2 regions of the Craurococcus roseus genome follow, and region 2 is predicted to be linked to the other one. Evidence: riboswitches for the same ligand, from Rfam matches in the RefSeq annotation. Region 2 holds a riboswitch; the other holds the start of a gene.
What was found. Region 2 has a riboswitch for cobalamin ahead of ABD067_RS22870 (TonB-dependent receptor plug domain-containing protein). Riboswitches for the same ligand answer to the same signal wherever they lie in the genome.
Positions count from the first base shown of each region.

Region 1 (7,400 bases), on a different contig from region 2:
CGGGCGGCGCGCCGACGCGGCGCAAGCGGTGCGGCAGGTGGCCTGGGAACTCGGCCGTGTCGCCGGCGTGCAGCAGAAGGCGGCGGTCGGCGAAGGCGAGTTCCACCGTGCCATGCAGGACGTAGAGCATCTCCTCCCCCCCGTGCTCGTGCGGGCCGTCCTCGGCGAAATCGGGGCCGAGGTGGATGACGAAGGCGGCGAGCGGGGCGTCTCCGCGGGTCAGCGCCTCCACGCCGTGCTGCCGGAGCGCCGGGGCGCTGCGCCGGCGGCGCGCGGAGCGGGACACGCGCACGGCGTCGTCGGCCAGCTCCTCGCCGAGCAGTTGCGCCACGGGCACGGACAAGGCGGCGGCGAGGCGGAGCAGCGTGGAAACGGAGGGCGCCTTCCGGCCGCGCTCCAGCCGCGACAGGTAGCCCTTGTCGAGCGCCACCGCTTCCGCCAGCGCTTCCAGGGTCAGGCCGCGCTCCAGCCGCAAGCGGCGGAGCTGCGGGCCGAGGATGGCCGTGGCGGCGTTCGGTGCCGAGGCCGCGGCGTCCGTCGGCCCGCCTTCGGCGCGGGGCCGCGACGCGGGGCCGCGCGCGCCCGTCCGGGGGCCGACGGTCGCCAAGTCCGGCCACGGCCGGCCTTCCCGGGCGGCGCGCCTCACAGGTCGAGCACCAGGCGCGGGCCGGCGCAGCCGGCGACGCAGGCCATCAGGTCGCGCTCGCGCTCGGCGGGCGAGAGCACGCGGTCGCGGTGCAGCGGCGGGCCTTCCAGCCAGCGGACGCGGCAGGCGCCGCAGATACCGCCTTCGCAGCTCGCCTCCACCGCGGCGCCGAGGGCGCGGATGGCGGGCAGCAGGGGGGCGCCGGCGGGCAGCGCGGCTTCCCGGCCGGAGCGCGCGAGGACCAGGGTGAAAGGACACGCTGCCGGGTCGGGCGCGAGGGGCGGCGGAACGAAATGCTCCACGTGCGCGGCGCCGGCGGGCCAGTCGGTGGTGGCGGCTTCGAAGTCGGCGATCATGCCGGCCGGGCCGCAGCAGTAGGCGTGGCGGCCGGGCGCGGCAGGGCCGAGCAGCGAGGCGAGCGCGGGACGTGGCGCACGCGCGGTGTCGTGCAGGACGGCGCGGCCCGTTTCCACCAGCGGCGCCAGCGCGTCGGGTAGGGGCGGCGCGTCCCGGTGCAGGAGGTGCAAGCGCCAGGGCGTGCCGGCGCGCTCCGCGGCGAGCGCCATCGGCAGGAAGGGCGTGACGCCGATCCCGCCGGCGACGAAGACGTGCTCCGCGGCGTCAGGGGCGAGCGGGAGAGTGCAGCGGGGGAGGGAGACACCCAGCGCGTCGCCCACGGCCAGCGCGTCGTGGACGAAGGCGGAGCCGCCGCGGCCGGCCGTCTCGCGCTTCACGGCCACCACGTAGCGATCCGCTTGCGCCGGGTCGCCGCAGAGCGAGTAGGCGCGGACGAGGCCGCCGGGCAGGTATAGGTCTATGTGCGCGCCGGGCTTGGCCTTGGGCAGCGGCCAGCCGTCCGGGTCCGCCAGCACGAGGCGGCGGACGCCCGGCCCGGCGGGCGCCGCTTCGCGCACGACGGTCTGGACGTGCTTCAAACGGGCCGGACGGCGTCGCCCACGCGCACCGTGCCGCCCTTGAGGATGCGGCAGTTGAGGCCGGAGCGGTGGATCATGGGTTCGAAGACCGGCTTCTCCAGGATCTCCTCGATGTGCTTGCAGGGGAAGGAGAGGCGGGTCGCTTCCAGCAGGCATTCGCCCAGGTGGAAGCGGCGCCCGACGAGGTGGTTCAGCGGCACGCCGCGGGTGGTGACGTTCCGGCGGTGCTCTTCCGGCAGCATGGTGATGTTGTGGTCGCGCCGGATGCACTCCAGCGCCTCCTCCTCGAAGAGCGTGACCTGGCGGCCTTCCTCCGGCTTGTCGGAGTAGAAGCCCTGCTCCGTGCCGATCATGTAGCGGTCGCCGACGATGCCGCGGCCTTCGACCAGTTCGATTTCCTCCATGCCGCGCATGGGCAGGAAGGCGCGCGGCGCGACGTGGAGGTGGGTGACGACGCCGAGCCAGGTGGGGGTGACAGCCATGCGCCCGTTGCTCCCGGTTTGGGCAACGCGTTGCCCATTGGACAGCTAGATGCCACCCTGCCGCCCGTCCCGCAAGGGCACCGGCGGCGGCGGCCGGCGTGGCACCCGGCTTGCAACGCGGGCTGTTGCAAGCGCCGGGCCAGGGCCCGCCGCCGAGAGGAGGCACGAGATGCAGCGTCGCCGCACCATCCTCGCCACCGCCGCCGGGCTCGCCGCGGGGCCGGCCGCGCTCGCCGCGCCCGCCGTCGCCCAAACGCAGCCAGAGGTCCGCTGGCGCCTGACCAGCTCCTTCCCGCGCACGCTCGACATCACCTACGGCACCAGCGAGTACGTGTGCCGGCTGGTGTCCGAGATGACGGACGGGCGGTTCCGCATCCAGCCCTTCCCGGCGGGCGAAATCGTGCCGGCCTTGCAGGCGATGGACGCGGTCTCGGCCGGCAGCGTGGAGATGGCGCACACCGGCGGGCTGTTCTTCACCGGCAAGGACAGCGCGCTCGCCTTCTCGACCACCGTGCCCTTCATGCTGAACGTGCGCCAGCAGCACGCCTGGTTCTTCCACGGCGGCGGCAACGAGATGCTGAACGGCGTCTACCGCGGCTTCGGCATCCACGCCCTTCCCTGCGGCAACACCGGCAACCAGATGGGCGGGTGGCTGCGGAAGGAGATCAAGGGCGTCGAGGACCTTCGCGGGCTGAAGTTCCGCGTCGCGGGGCTGGCGGGCAACGTGATGGCGAAGCTCGGCGTGGTGCCGCAGCAGATCGCGCCGGGCGACATCTACCCGGCGCTGGAGCGGGGCACGATCGACGGCGTCGAGTACATCGGGCCCTACGACGACGCGAAGCTCGGCTTCAACAAGGTGGCGCGGAACTACTACTACCCCGGCTGGGGCGAGGGCGGGGCGGTGTTCCACAGCCTGGTGAACCTCCAGAAGTGGAGCGAACTGCCGCGCGCCTACCGCGCCGCGCTGGAGGGCGCTTGCACCGCCGCGGCCACCTGGATGTTGGCGCAGTACGACTGGAAGAACGTGGAGGCGCTGTACGGGCTGGTGGCGCAAGGAGTGCAACTCCGGCAGTTCCCGAACGACGTGCTGGAAGCGCTCTACCGGGCGACGCAGGAGGTGCTGGCTGAGCAGGCGGCGGCGAATCCGCGCTTCAAGGAGTTGCTGGAGAGCCAGACGGCGTTCCGCGACCGCCACTACGGCTACCACCAAGTGTTGGACTACGCGTTCGACACCATGATGCTGCGGTTGCGTCGGGCCTCCGTCGCGGCGCGCTGAGGCTTGCTGTCGGCGAGGCATAAAGATATGCTTATGTCGCGTTGGTCCCGCGCGGGCGGGTGAAAAGGGAACGCCGTGCGCGGGGCTCGCCTCGCAAGTCGGCGGCTGCCCCAGCAACTGTCGGCGGAGAGCCGCCGGCCCATCCGCCTCGTGACGAACGGGGCGGGCCACTGCGCGGCGGAGACGCCCGCGCGGGAAGGCGGGCCGGCGGCGGCGACCCGCGAGCCAGGAGACCTGCCGGCGCCGGCGACCTTCCGTGCTCCGCCGAGGGCGGGCCGCGGGCGGCGCCGCCATCCCTTCCGCCGGGCTGGGCGCACCGGTGGCGGAGACTGTATGCGATGACCATCGCCGCCAACCTCGGCTACCCGCGCATCGGGCCGCGCCGGGAACTCAAGACCGCGCTCGAAGCCTTTTGGGCCGGCAAAAGCTCCGAAGACGAACTGCTCCGCGGCGCCGCCGCGTTGCGCGCCAACGGCCGCGCCGTGCAGCAGGGCGCGGGCATCGGGCACCTGCCCTCGGGCGACTTCGCCCTCTACGACCACGTGCTGGAAACCGCTTGCGCGTTTGGCGCCGTGCCGCCGGGCTACGGCTGGGACGGCGAGGGGCCGGTCTCCCTGTCCACGCTGTTCCTGCTCGCGCGCGGCGGTCGCGGCGGGGGCTGCGGCTGCTCCGGCGGCACCGCGACGGCGCTGGAGATGACCAAGTGGTTCGACACCAACTACCACTATCTGGTGCCGCGCCTGTCCGCCGCGACGCGCTTCCGCCTGGCGCGCAACCGCTGGGCCGAGGCGGTGCGGGAAGGGCTGGCGAGCGGGTGCCGCACGCGGCCGGTGCTGCTCGGGCCGGTGTCGTTCCTGCTGCTGTCCAAGGGCGAGGACGGGACCAAGCCGCTCGACCTGCTGCCGGCGCTGCTGCCCGCCTACGCGGACGCGCTGCGCGGCATGGCGGAGGCGGGCGCGGCCTGGGTGCAGGTGGACGAGCCCTGCCTCGCCACGGATCTGCCGGCGGGCGCGGGCGACGCCTACGCCGCCGCCTTCCGCGCGCTGGCCGACGCGGCGCCCGGGCTGGACCTGCTGCTCGCCACCTACTTCGGGGGCTTGCGCGAGAACCTGCCGCTCGCCTTTTCCTTGCCGGTCTCGGGCGTGCATCTCGACCTGGTGCGCGACCCGGCGCAACTCGACGGCGCGTTGGGCCTCGCGCGGGCGGAGCAATGGCTATCCCTCGGCGTGGTGGACGGGCGCAACGTGTGGCGCACTGACCTGCACGGCGTGCTCGAGCGGTTGCAGGGCGCGGCGCGGCGGCGCGCGGACGGGTCGCGGCGGCTGATGGTGGCGCCGTCGTGCTCCTTGCTGCACGTGCCGCACAGCCTGCGGATGGAAACGGCGCTCGATCCCGCGCTGCGCCGGCGCCTCGCCTTCGCGGAGGAGAAGCTGGCGGAGGTGGCGGCGCTGGCCCGCGCCCTGGACGAGGGCGAGGCGGCCGTCGCGCCGGCGCTGGAGGCGAGCGACAGGGCCGTCGCCGAACACCGGGCCGACGCGGTGGCGCGGAACCCGGACGTGGCGGAGCGCCTCGCCGCGCTCACGCCTGAGATGGAGCGGCGGCGCAGCCCTTACGCGGGGCGCGCGGCCAAGCAGCGCGAGCGTTTGCGCCTGCCGCCCCTGCCGGTCACCACCATAGGCTCCTTCCCGCAAACGGCCGAGGTGCGCTCATTGCGCGCCCGCGCCGCGCGGGGCGAGATCGCCTCGGCCGAATACGAGGCGGGCATCGAGCGGCTGACCGCGGAGGCGGTGCGCTGGCAGGACGAGGTCGGCGTGGACGTGCCGGTCCACGGCGAGTTCGAACGCAACGACATGGTCAAGTACTTCGGCGAGCGGTTGGACGGCTACGCCTTCACCAAGCACGGCTGGGTGCAATCCTACGGCAGCCGCTGCGTGGCGCCGCCCATCATCTGGCGCGACGTGTCGCGGCCGGCGCCGATGACGGTGCGGTGGAGCGCCTTCGCGCAATCGCTCACCAAGCGCCCGATGAAGGGAATGCTCACCGGGCCGGTGACCATGCTGCAATGGTCCTTCGTGCGCGACGACCTGCCGCGCGAGGCGGTGTGCCGGCAGATCGCGCTCTCCATCCGCGACGAGGTGCTGGACCTGGAAGCGGCCGGCATCCCCGTCGTGCAGATCGACGAGCCGGCCTTCCGCGAGGGCTTGCCGCTGCGGGAGGGCGACCGCCCGGAGTACCTGCGCTGGGCGGTGGCGTGCTTCCGCCTCGCCTCGGCCGGGGTGCGGGACGAAACGCAGATCCACACCCACATGTGCTACAGCGAGTTCAACGACATCATGGACGCGGTCGCGGCCATGGACGCCGACGTGATCTCCATCGAAACCGCGCGCAGCCGGATGGAGCTGCTGGAAGCCTTCGCCGCCTTTTCCTACCCGAACGGGATCGGGCCGGGCGTGTGGGACATCCACAGCCCGCGCGTGCCGGGCGCGGAGGAAATGGCCGCGCTGCTGCGGCGCGCGATGGAGCGGCTGCCGGCCGACCGGCTGTGGCTCAACCCCGACTGCGGGCTGAAGACCCGCGGCTGGGCCGAGGTGAAGCCGGCGGTGGCGAATCTGGTGGAGGCCGCGCGGCGGCTGCGGGCGGAGCTGCGCTGACCCTACGGCCTAGCTGAAGGAGGGGCCGCCCGCCGGGCGGCTCCTTAGGGCGGTCCGCAGGGACGGCCCCCTCCGCGATTCGGTGCCCCACCCGCTGGCGCCGCTAGCCGCATTTCCACTTTTGCGATTGCTCAAGGCTTGCTATGCGCCTTCTTGGTAGGGGCGCCGCCGCGGGCGCGTCCCAGCCCATCGCTGGGGTCGGCCCTTCACGGGGCCGAGTGCCTCCGGCGCCACAGAAGGCGGGCGACGGACCCTGTGGATACTGTGGATAAGTGTGGAACCTGGGGATGCTTGCGCCGTGGTTCCGCTTTTTGCTCGTCGGATGCCTGTCGCAGGTTGCCAACAACGGCCCTGAAGCCGCTGTTTTCGCTTGCGGGAGCGGCGGTCAAGTGTGAACGTATATAGAACAAAGGCCGCATTGATAGGCGGGACGTGACGGCCGAAAATCTGCAACCACCCACCTCATATGGTGTTAGTATGGGGCGATCAGGCCGATATATTGTGTAGGAAGCGTCAAACATGCATGCTCCGGTCCGGGGATTTGAGGGGGAAGCCACGGTGTTCGACGCCGTCCAATTGCAGGGGCACGGCCAAGTCCAGGTGGAGCGGTCTCGCGACGCGCTGCTTACCGATTTCGGCAAGGCCACGCTGGACGACCGTTACCTCCTGCCGGACGAGAGTTACCAGGACCTGTTCGCCCGGGTGGCGAGCGCCTTCGGTGACGACGCGGCGCATTCCCAGCGCATCTACGATTACATCTCGCGCCTCTGGTTCATGCCGGCGACGCCGGTGCTGTCCAACGGCGGCACCACGCGCGGCCTGCCGATCTCCTGCTTCCTGAACGAGGCGTCCGACAGCCTGGAAGGCATCGTCGGCCTCTGGAACGAAAACGTGTGGCTGGCCGCCAAGGGCGGCGGCATCGGCTCCTACTGGGGCAACCTGCGGGGCATCGGCGAGAAGGTCGGGCGCAACGGCAAGACCTCCGGCGTGGTGCCCTTCATCCGGGTGATGGACAGCCTGACGCTGGCGATCTCGCAGGGCTCGCTGCGGCGCGGTTCGGCGGCCTGCTACCTGCCGGTGAGCCACCCGGAGGTGGAGGAGTTCATCGAGATCCGCCGCCCCACCGGCGGCGACCCGAACCGCAAGGCGCTCAACCTGCACCACGGCCTGCTCATCCCCGACGCCTTCATGCGCGCGGTGGAGGCCGACGAGGAGTGGCCGCTGACCAGCCCCAAGGACGGCGCCGTCGTCCGAAAGGTCTCGGCCCGCCACCTCTGGATACGCATCCTCACGGCGCGGATCGAGACGGGCGAGCCCTACCTCGTATTCTCCGACCACGTGAACCGCGCGCGGCCGGAGCACCAGAAACTGGCCGGCCTGGAGGTGAAGACCTCCAATCTCTGCTCCGAG
Region 1 is NZ_BAAAFZ010000005.1:2,496-9,895, reverse strand. It holds gene ABD067_RS01155 (helix-turn-helix domain-containing protein) at 1-646, opposite strand, end outside; gene ABD067_RS01150 (PDR/VanB family oxidoreductase) at 643-1,581, opposite strand; gene ABD067_RS01145 (MOSC domain-containing protein) at 1,578-2,063, opposite strand; gene ABD067_RS01140 (TRAP transporter substrate-binding protein) at 2,233-3,339, shown strand; cobalamin riboswitch at 3,365-3,595, shown strand; gene metE (5-methyltetrahydropteroyltriglutamate--homocysteine S-methyltransferase) at 3,678-5,990, shown strand; gene ABD067_RS01130 (ribonucleoside-diphosphate reductase subunit alpha) at 6,549-7,400, shown strand, end outside.
Region 1: linked by a shared signal. The riboswitch ahead of metE (5-methyltetrahydropteroyltriglutamate--homocysteine S-methyltransferase) and the one ahead of ABD067_RS22870 (TonB-dependent receptor plug domain-containing protein) in region 2 are both predicted to bind cobalamin.

Region 2 (7,400 bases):
TCCGCGGGTTGGAACAGGCGCGGCTGGACGACGAAACAGAGCTTTGGGAACGGCTTTGAGGAGCGGCTCCGCCGCGAGCCGCACCGCGCCGCACCGCTTCGAACCGGCCATCACGACCCGCCCCGGCCGCGCCTTCGGTGGCGTCCGTACCCGCGCCGGGCCGTGCGCCCGACACCGGCCTGGGAGCCTTCCCCGCCGCGACCGCCGTACACCGCACGATCGCCCGCGCCGGGTCGTGACGGTCGGTTCTTGCTCGCCACTCGGCGGCGCCTTGCCCGGTTGGAGGGGGCGGCTCGGGCGTTGGTGGCAGGAGTTCGGTCTTTCCCACCGGCGCCCGCCGCCGTCCCCAGCGGGTGGCGGGGCCGTCGCAGGCTCCAGCGACTCGCCGTGGGGTTTGGGGCGAACGGTGGCCGCGCCGCAGGTCGGCTTCCCAGCGGCGCAGGGTGGGGCGAGGACGCCGCTCAAGGCCAGCGGCGCGGACGGGAACAGCGTGGCCGCCTACGGATCGGCGCCGGTCGGGCCGCCAAACGCCCCGCCGGCCCGCCCATCGAAGGTGCGCCGCCGGGGGCGCAGCACCGAAAGACCTACGCCCCGCCGGACGGGACGCCTCGGAAACGCGCGGCCAGCGAGCGGCGGGAGGGCGGCGGCTGTGGCGGGACACGGCCCTCGAATCCCTGTCGCCCCTAGCGGGGCCGCGGCGCCCCGCCTTAGTCTCGCCCGGAAACGGAGGACGCCGATGCCCGACAGCGCCGCGGACGCGAAGCCCAGCAGCGCCGAGACGACCAGTTTGCCCCTAGCCGGCCTGCGCGTGCTGGACCTGACGCTCGCCCGCGCCGGGCCGACCTGCGTGCGGCACTTGGCGGACTGGGGCGCCGACATCATCCGGGTGGAGCCGCCGCGCTCCACGGACGGGCTGGGCGGCCCGCGCGACGGCTTCGACAGCGTCAACCTGCACCGCAACAAGCGTTCGATCGCGCTCGACCTCAAGCACCCGGACGGGCACGCGGCCTTCCTGAAGCTCGCCGCGACCGCCGACGTGCTGGTCGAGAACATGCGGGTGCAGGTCAAGCACCGGCTGAAGATCGCCTACGAGGATCTGAAGGACCTCAACCCGCGGCTGGTCTACGCCTCCATCTCCGGCTTCGGGCAGACCGGACCCTACGCCAAGCGCGGCGGGGTGGACCAGATCGCGCAGGGCATGGGCGGGTTGATGAGCATCACCGGCGAGCCGGGCCGCGGGCCGATGCGCGTCGGCATACCGATCGACGACCTGACGGCGGGCAACCTGCTGGCGCTCGGCGTGATGATGAAGCTCTACGACCGGGAGCGGACGGGGCGCGGCGGCTACGTCCACACCTCGCTGCTGGAATCCCAGGTGTTCATGCTGGACTTCCAGGCCAGCCGCTACCTGATGGACGGCGAGGTCGCCGGGCAGGCCGGGAACGACCACCCGGTGAACATCCCCATGGGCGTGTTCCCGACCGCGGACAAGCCGATCAACATCGCCGCCTCCTCGCCCAAGCTGTGGGAGGCGTTCTGCCGCGCCGCCGGGCGCGAAGACTGGATGCGGGTGCCGGAGTGGCAGACTGCGGCCGGCCGCTCCAAGGACCGCGCCCGGGTCAACGCCGCCATTTCGGAAGTGACGCGCACCAAGCCGTCCGAGTGGTGGATCGCCACCCTGGAGGAAGCCGGCATCCCCTGCGGCCCGGTGAACGACATCGCCGAGGTCTTCGCCGATCCGCAGGTACGGCACCTGGAAATGGCCATGCCGATCCGGCACCGCCGGCGCGGGGACACGCGTGTGGTCGCCAGCCCATTGAACGTCGAGGGGTTGGAAACCGGCGTCTACCGCGACGTTCCGGACCTGGGCGAGCACGGCGAGGAGATACTGGCCGAAGCCGGGCTTTCGGCCGCGGAAATCGAGGGTTTGAAGGCCAAGGGGGCGCTGGGCGGGGAATGACGGCACCGATGGAACTCGCCGGGGGCAAGATCCTGGCCGGCGTCGAGGACGGGGTCGGCCGGGTGGTGTTCAACCAGCCCGAGAAGCGCAACGCCATGTCGGTGGACATGTGGGCCGGCATGGGCGAGGCGCTCGACCGCTTCGCCGAGGACGGGGCGGTGCGCTGCGTCGTGCTCCAGGGAGCGGGCGACAAGGCCTTCGTCTCCGGTGCCGACATCAGCCAGTTCGAGAAGAACCGGGCCGACGCCGACGCGCAGCGGGAGTACGACCGGCTGACCAGCGCCGGCCGCGCCAAGCTCGCCGCCTTCCGCAAGCCCGTGGTCGCCCAGATCCGCGGCTTCTGCATGGGGGGCGGCCTCGGCATCGCCATGTCGGCCGACATCCGCGTCGCCTCCGACGACAGCCAGTTCGGCATCCCGGCGGCCAAGCTCGGCATCGCCTACGGCTTCGACATGGTGCGGGCGCTGGTGGACCTCGTGGGGCCGGCGCACGCCCACATGATCCTCATGACCGGCGACCGCTTTCCCGCCGCCGAGGCGGAGCGCATCGGCTTGGTGAACCGGGTGGTGCCGGCGGCGGAGCTGGAGGGCGCCGTGGCCAAGCTCGCGGCCACCATGGCGGCCAACGCGCCGCTCTCGCTCTCCACCAACAAGCTGACGGTGAAGGCCGTGCTGCGGGACCGGGAGGACCGCGACATGGCGACCTTGCGCGACGCCATGGCGGCCTGCTTCAACAGCGCCGACTACCGCGAAGGCCGTCGCGCCTTCATGGAAAAGCGCCGGCCCGTGTTCAACGGCGCTTGATGTCACCCATATGGTGCTGGCCCCCCTCCGGGACGGCATCCTCGGGGAAATCCACTGTACCGGCGGCGGAAATCGCTTAGGATCGCCGTGCCGTACCGGGTCCGCAAAGAGACGCGGCGGCGGAGGGCTTCGCCGGGCGCCAGTGCGCCGGCACTGGGATGAAGGGTTCGATGGGCGGGAATGGACGGTAATCTGGAGGCTGCGCTGGGCGCGGCGACGCGCGGGGGCGGCCACCACCACGACGCCGGCCCGCCGATTTCGCGCATCGTCGCCGAGGTCGCGCTCCGCTGCCCCGGCGAGGAGATCACCCTGGGGGAGATGGCGGAAGCCTTCGGCGACCGCGCTTTCGGCCTCCTGATCCTGCTGCTCTGCCTCCCGTCCCTGCTGCCCTTGATGGCGTCGGTGTTCGGCCTCCCGATGCTGATCCTCGGCGTGCAGATGGGCTTGGGCCGGCGGGTGCCGAAGCTGCCGGCCTTCATCGCCCGCCGCGCCATCCGGCGCTCGGACCTTCTGCGCCTGTCCGGCGCCTCCTCCAAATGGCTTCGGCAGGTCGAGCAGTACGTGAAGCCGCGCCCCGGCTTCTTCCTGTCCCCCATCGGCGAACGCCTCTTCGGGTGGCTGACGGCCTATGTCGCGCTGATGCTGATCCTGCCGGGGCCGGGCACCAACGGCCCGCCGGCCTTCGGCAACATCATCATGGCGCTCGGCCTGGTGGAGCACGACAGCCGGACGGTGGGCATCGGCATGGCCGTGACCGTCGCGGGCTGCGCCTTCGCCACGTTCATCCTGGCGGCGATCGGCTGGATCGGCGTGAAGGCCCTGGGCTGGGTGTTCTGAGCCTGCTACACGCCCTCCATGCGCCGGTGGCCCGCAAGGGCTGAAACGGGAACGCGCGAAACCGGAGCGGCGGCCGCGACTGCGGCCGGCGCCGAGGCCAGTCCGCGGCTGCCCCCGCAACTGTAAGCGGAGAGCCCGGCCCCACGCGCCATTGCGCCGCCCCTGCCCCGGCAGTTTCGGCGCGAGAAGGCGGGGCCCCGGGCGTTCGATCCGCGAGCCAGGAGACCGGCCGGCGCAGAGACGTCTCGCGCGTGCCGGGCGGGGTGAACCGGCGCAACGGACCCATCGGCGCGGCCGCTCCAGGGACCATCCTGGAGAACGGCCGCGGCGCCGCATGCGAGGACGACGCCCGCTTGTCCCGCGCCGGGCGATTCTCCGGCGCGGGGCGTGTCGTCACCCCCGCACGGAGTTCCCGATGCGCCGCCTGTCCGCCGCCCTTTTGTGCGGCCTTTCCGCCTTGCCGTCCGCCGCCCCCGCGCAGGAAGCCGTCCCTGACACCATCGTCACCGGCACTCGCGTCCCGACCCCGCAAGAGCGGGTCCCGGCCTCCATCACGGTTCTGACCCGCCGCGAGATCGAGGAGCGCGGCTACCAAACGCTCACCGAGGCGCTGACCGCCGTTCCCGGCCTGCGCGTCGCCCAACTCGGCGGCCCGGGGCAACAGGCCAGCACCTTCCTGCGCGGCACCAACAGCCGGCACGTCCTCGTGCTGCTGGACGGGGTGCCGCTGACCGACCCCTCGGAGCCGAACGCCGCTTTCAACTTCGGCAACGAGCTGCTGTTCGACGTGGAGCGCATCGAGGTGCTGCGCGGCCCGGCTTCCGCGCTGTACGGCTCGGCGGCGCTGGGCGGCGTGGTCAACCTCGTCACCCGCCGGGCGCCGCCCGGCCGCGCCTTCGCGCCCTACGGCGAGCTGGCCGGCGGCACGCAGCGCACCCTGCGCGCGGGCGCAGGCGCGACGGGCACGGTGGGCGCTTTCGACTACCTGCTGTCCGCCCAGTCCTTCTCGACCAGGGGCTTCAACGCCATCGCGCAGCGCCTGCCGGACACCGGCGAGCGCGACGGCTTCCGCGGCGTGTTCACCACCGCGCGCCTCGGGTGGACGCCGGCGGAGGGCACGCGCATCGAGGGCTTGCTGCGCTGGCGGCAGAACAACCTCGGCCTGGACGACGTGCCGCGCGACGACCCGAACTACTCCGGGGAGGACCGGCGCTGGTACGGGCAGGTGCGCGGCGAAACGCGGCTGTTCGGCGGGGCATGGACCACGGGCCTGCGCCTCGCGGCGACGGAGGACCGGCGGCGCTACGTCAACCTGCCCGACTCGCTCAGCGCTTCCACGGCCGACGACCTGTACCGCGGCACGCGCACCACGCTCGACTGGGGCAACACGGTGCGCTTGCCGGCCGTGGGCGTTTTGACGGACGGCGCGCTCGGGTTCGGCGTCACCCACGCCTTCGAGGAAGCGCGGAGCGCCAGCGGCTCGCCCTTCTTCCGCACCACTGTGGACGCGACGCAGCGCACCACCGCCGGATACGCCACCCTGCAATACCGGCTGGGGGAGCGGCTCGACCTCACGGCCGGGCTGCGCCACGACGCCACCACCGGCTTCACGGACGAGACCACCTGGCGGTTGGGCGCGGCGTTGGCGTTGCCGGAGTTGCGTTCGCGGCTGCGCGCCTCGGGCGGCACCGGCTTCGCCGCGCCGTCGCTGTTCCAGCGCTTCGGGATCATCGGCGACTTCTTCCGCGGCAACCCGGACCTGCGGCCGGAGCGCTCCATCGGCTGGGAGGCGGGCGTCGAAACCGACCTCCCCGCCTTCGGGCGGCCGGCCTTCGCCACCACTTCCGCCACCTACTTCCGCAGCCGCATCCGCGACCTGATCAACTTCAACGCCGGCTTCGACACGCTGGAGAACGTGGACCGGGCGCGGATCCAGGGCGTCGAGCTGGGACTGACGCTCCGCCCAGCCGCGTGGTTCGAGGCGACGACGGCCTGGACCGTCACCGGCGCCTTCGACGCCGAAACTGGCCGACGCTTGCCCCGCCGGCCGGAGCACGTGGTCAGCGTCACGGCGCGGGTGCGGCCGGCGTCCAAGGTGGTGATCGCGCCGACCGTGCTCTTCACCGGCCGCAGCCCGGAAGGCGCCTTCGCCAGCTACAACGACCAGGGCGTGCCCTTCCCTTACCAGCGCAGCAACCCGCCGGGGACGGTGGTGAACCTGACCGCGACGTGGCAGGCCTTCGACCAAGCGGCGCTGTTCCTGGAAGCGCGGAATCTCGGCAACAGCCGCTTCGAGCCGGCGAACGGCTTCGCCACACCCGGCCGGAGCGTGCTGGTGGGCACGCGCTTCGCCTTGTGACCCGGCCGGTGCTACGGGCGGGCGCGGGATGACCTCCGCGCTCGCCTTCGCCGGCGCCGCCCTGGCCGAGATCGCCGGCTGCTTCGCCTTCTGGGCCTGGGCGCGGAACGGCGCCCCGGCGTGGTGGCTGCTGGCGGGCCTGGCGAGCCTCGCGCTGTTCGCGGCCCTGCTGACCTTGGCGGAAGCGGACGCGGCCGGGCGCGCCTTCGCAGCCTATGGCGGCGTGTACATCGCGGCGTCGCTGTTCTGGCTCTGGGCCGTGGAGGGCCAGGCGCCGGCCGCGACCGACCTCGCGGGCGCGGCGCTCTGCCTGCTCGGCGCCGGCGTCATCCTGGCGGGGGCGTCGTCTCGCTGACGGCCTCGGACTCGGGCACATGGACCCGCACGGCGCGGTGCAGGACGCGGAACACGACGGGCGTGCGGGTGGTGATCTCGCCGTCCGTGTTGACGGAGCGGCGGCGGCGGGTGCGGATCTCGACCTCCGACCCTTCGACGGTCAGCACCTCGTGCCAGCGCCCGTGGTCGCCGCGGCGGAGCGACGGCAGCAGGCGGAGCAGGCTCCAGACGCCCCCGACCTCCAGGCTGAACACGTCGAGCCTGCCGTCGTCGATCTCCGAGCGCTCGCCCACCGTCATGCCGCCGCCGTAGTGCCGGCCGTTGCCCACCGCGACGTGGACGGTGCGGCTGCGGACCACCGTGTCGCCGCAGCGGATCGCCGCCGAGAAGGGCCGCATCCGCGCCAGCACCCGCACCCCGGCGACGGCGTAGCCGAGCTTGCCCCAGCGGCGCTTGGCGTCGCCGGTGAGCGCCCGGGTGAGGTCCACGCCGAAGCCGAGGGACGCGACGTTGAAGAACGGCACGTCGTTGGCGAGGCCGACGTCGATCTCGCGCAGCCGCCCGGTCGCGGCGATCCGCGCCGCTTCCGCCGGGTCCTCGGGGATGCCGAGGGTGCGCGCGAGATCGTTCCCGGTGCCGAGGGGGATGATGGCGAAGGGCAGGCCCGTTTCCAGCAGCGCCGGCGCGGCGGCGTTCATGGTGCCGTCGCCGCCGGCCAGCACCACGCGGTCCACCTCGGCCGCGTGGGCGCGGATGAGGTCGGCGGTGCCGCCGGGCTTGGACAGGTCCGGGCAGAGCGGGTTGAGGCCGGCGTCGCGCAGCAGGCCCGCCACCGTGTCCGGGTCGCCGCCGCTGCGGCTGCGGGGGTTGGCCAGCAGGAGCGCGCGGCCGGCCACCCCCGCGGCCGCTTCGGCCCGTGCCGCCGCCGCTGCGTCGGTCATCAGGCGCCGCTCCCCGGCGTCCACAGCACGTCGCCGGCGCCGCCGCCGTTCAAGCGCCGCGACAGAACGAAGAGCAGGTCGGACAGGCGGTTGAGGTAGCGCACCACCTCGGGGTTGACCGGCTCCTCCGCCGCGAGGTGGACGACGGCGCGCTCCGCCCGGCG
Region 2 is NZ_BAAAFZ010000084.1:804-8,203, reverse strand. It holds gene ABD067_RS22890 (CBS domain-containing protein) at 1-59, shown strand, start outside; gene ABD067_RS22885 (CaiB/BaiF CoA transferase family protein) at 737-1,960, shown strand; gene ABD067_RS22880 (enoyl-CoA hydratase) at 1,969-2,763, shown strand; gene ABD067_RS22875 (exopolysaccharide biosynthesis protein) at 2,944-3,600, shown strand; cobalamin riboswitch at 3,608-3,848, shown strand; gene ABD067_RS22870 (TonB-dependent receptor plug domain-containing protein) at 4,016-5,959, shown strand; gene ABD067_RS22865 (YnfA family protein) at 5,988-6,314, shown strand; gene ABD067_RS22860 (lipid kinase) at 6,286-7,236, opposite strand; gene ABD067_RS22855 (cob(I)yrinic acid a,c-diamide adenosyltransferase) at 7,236-7,400, opposite strand, start outside.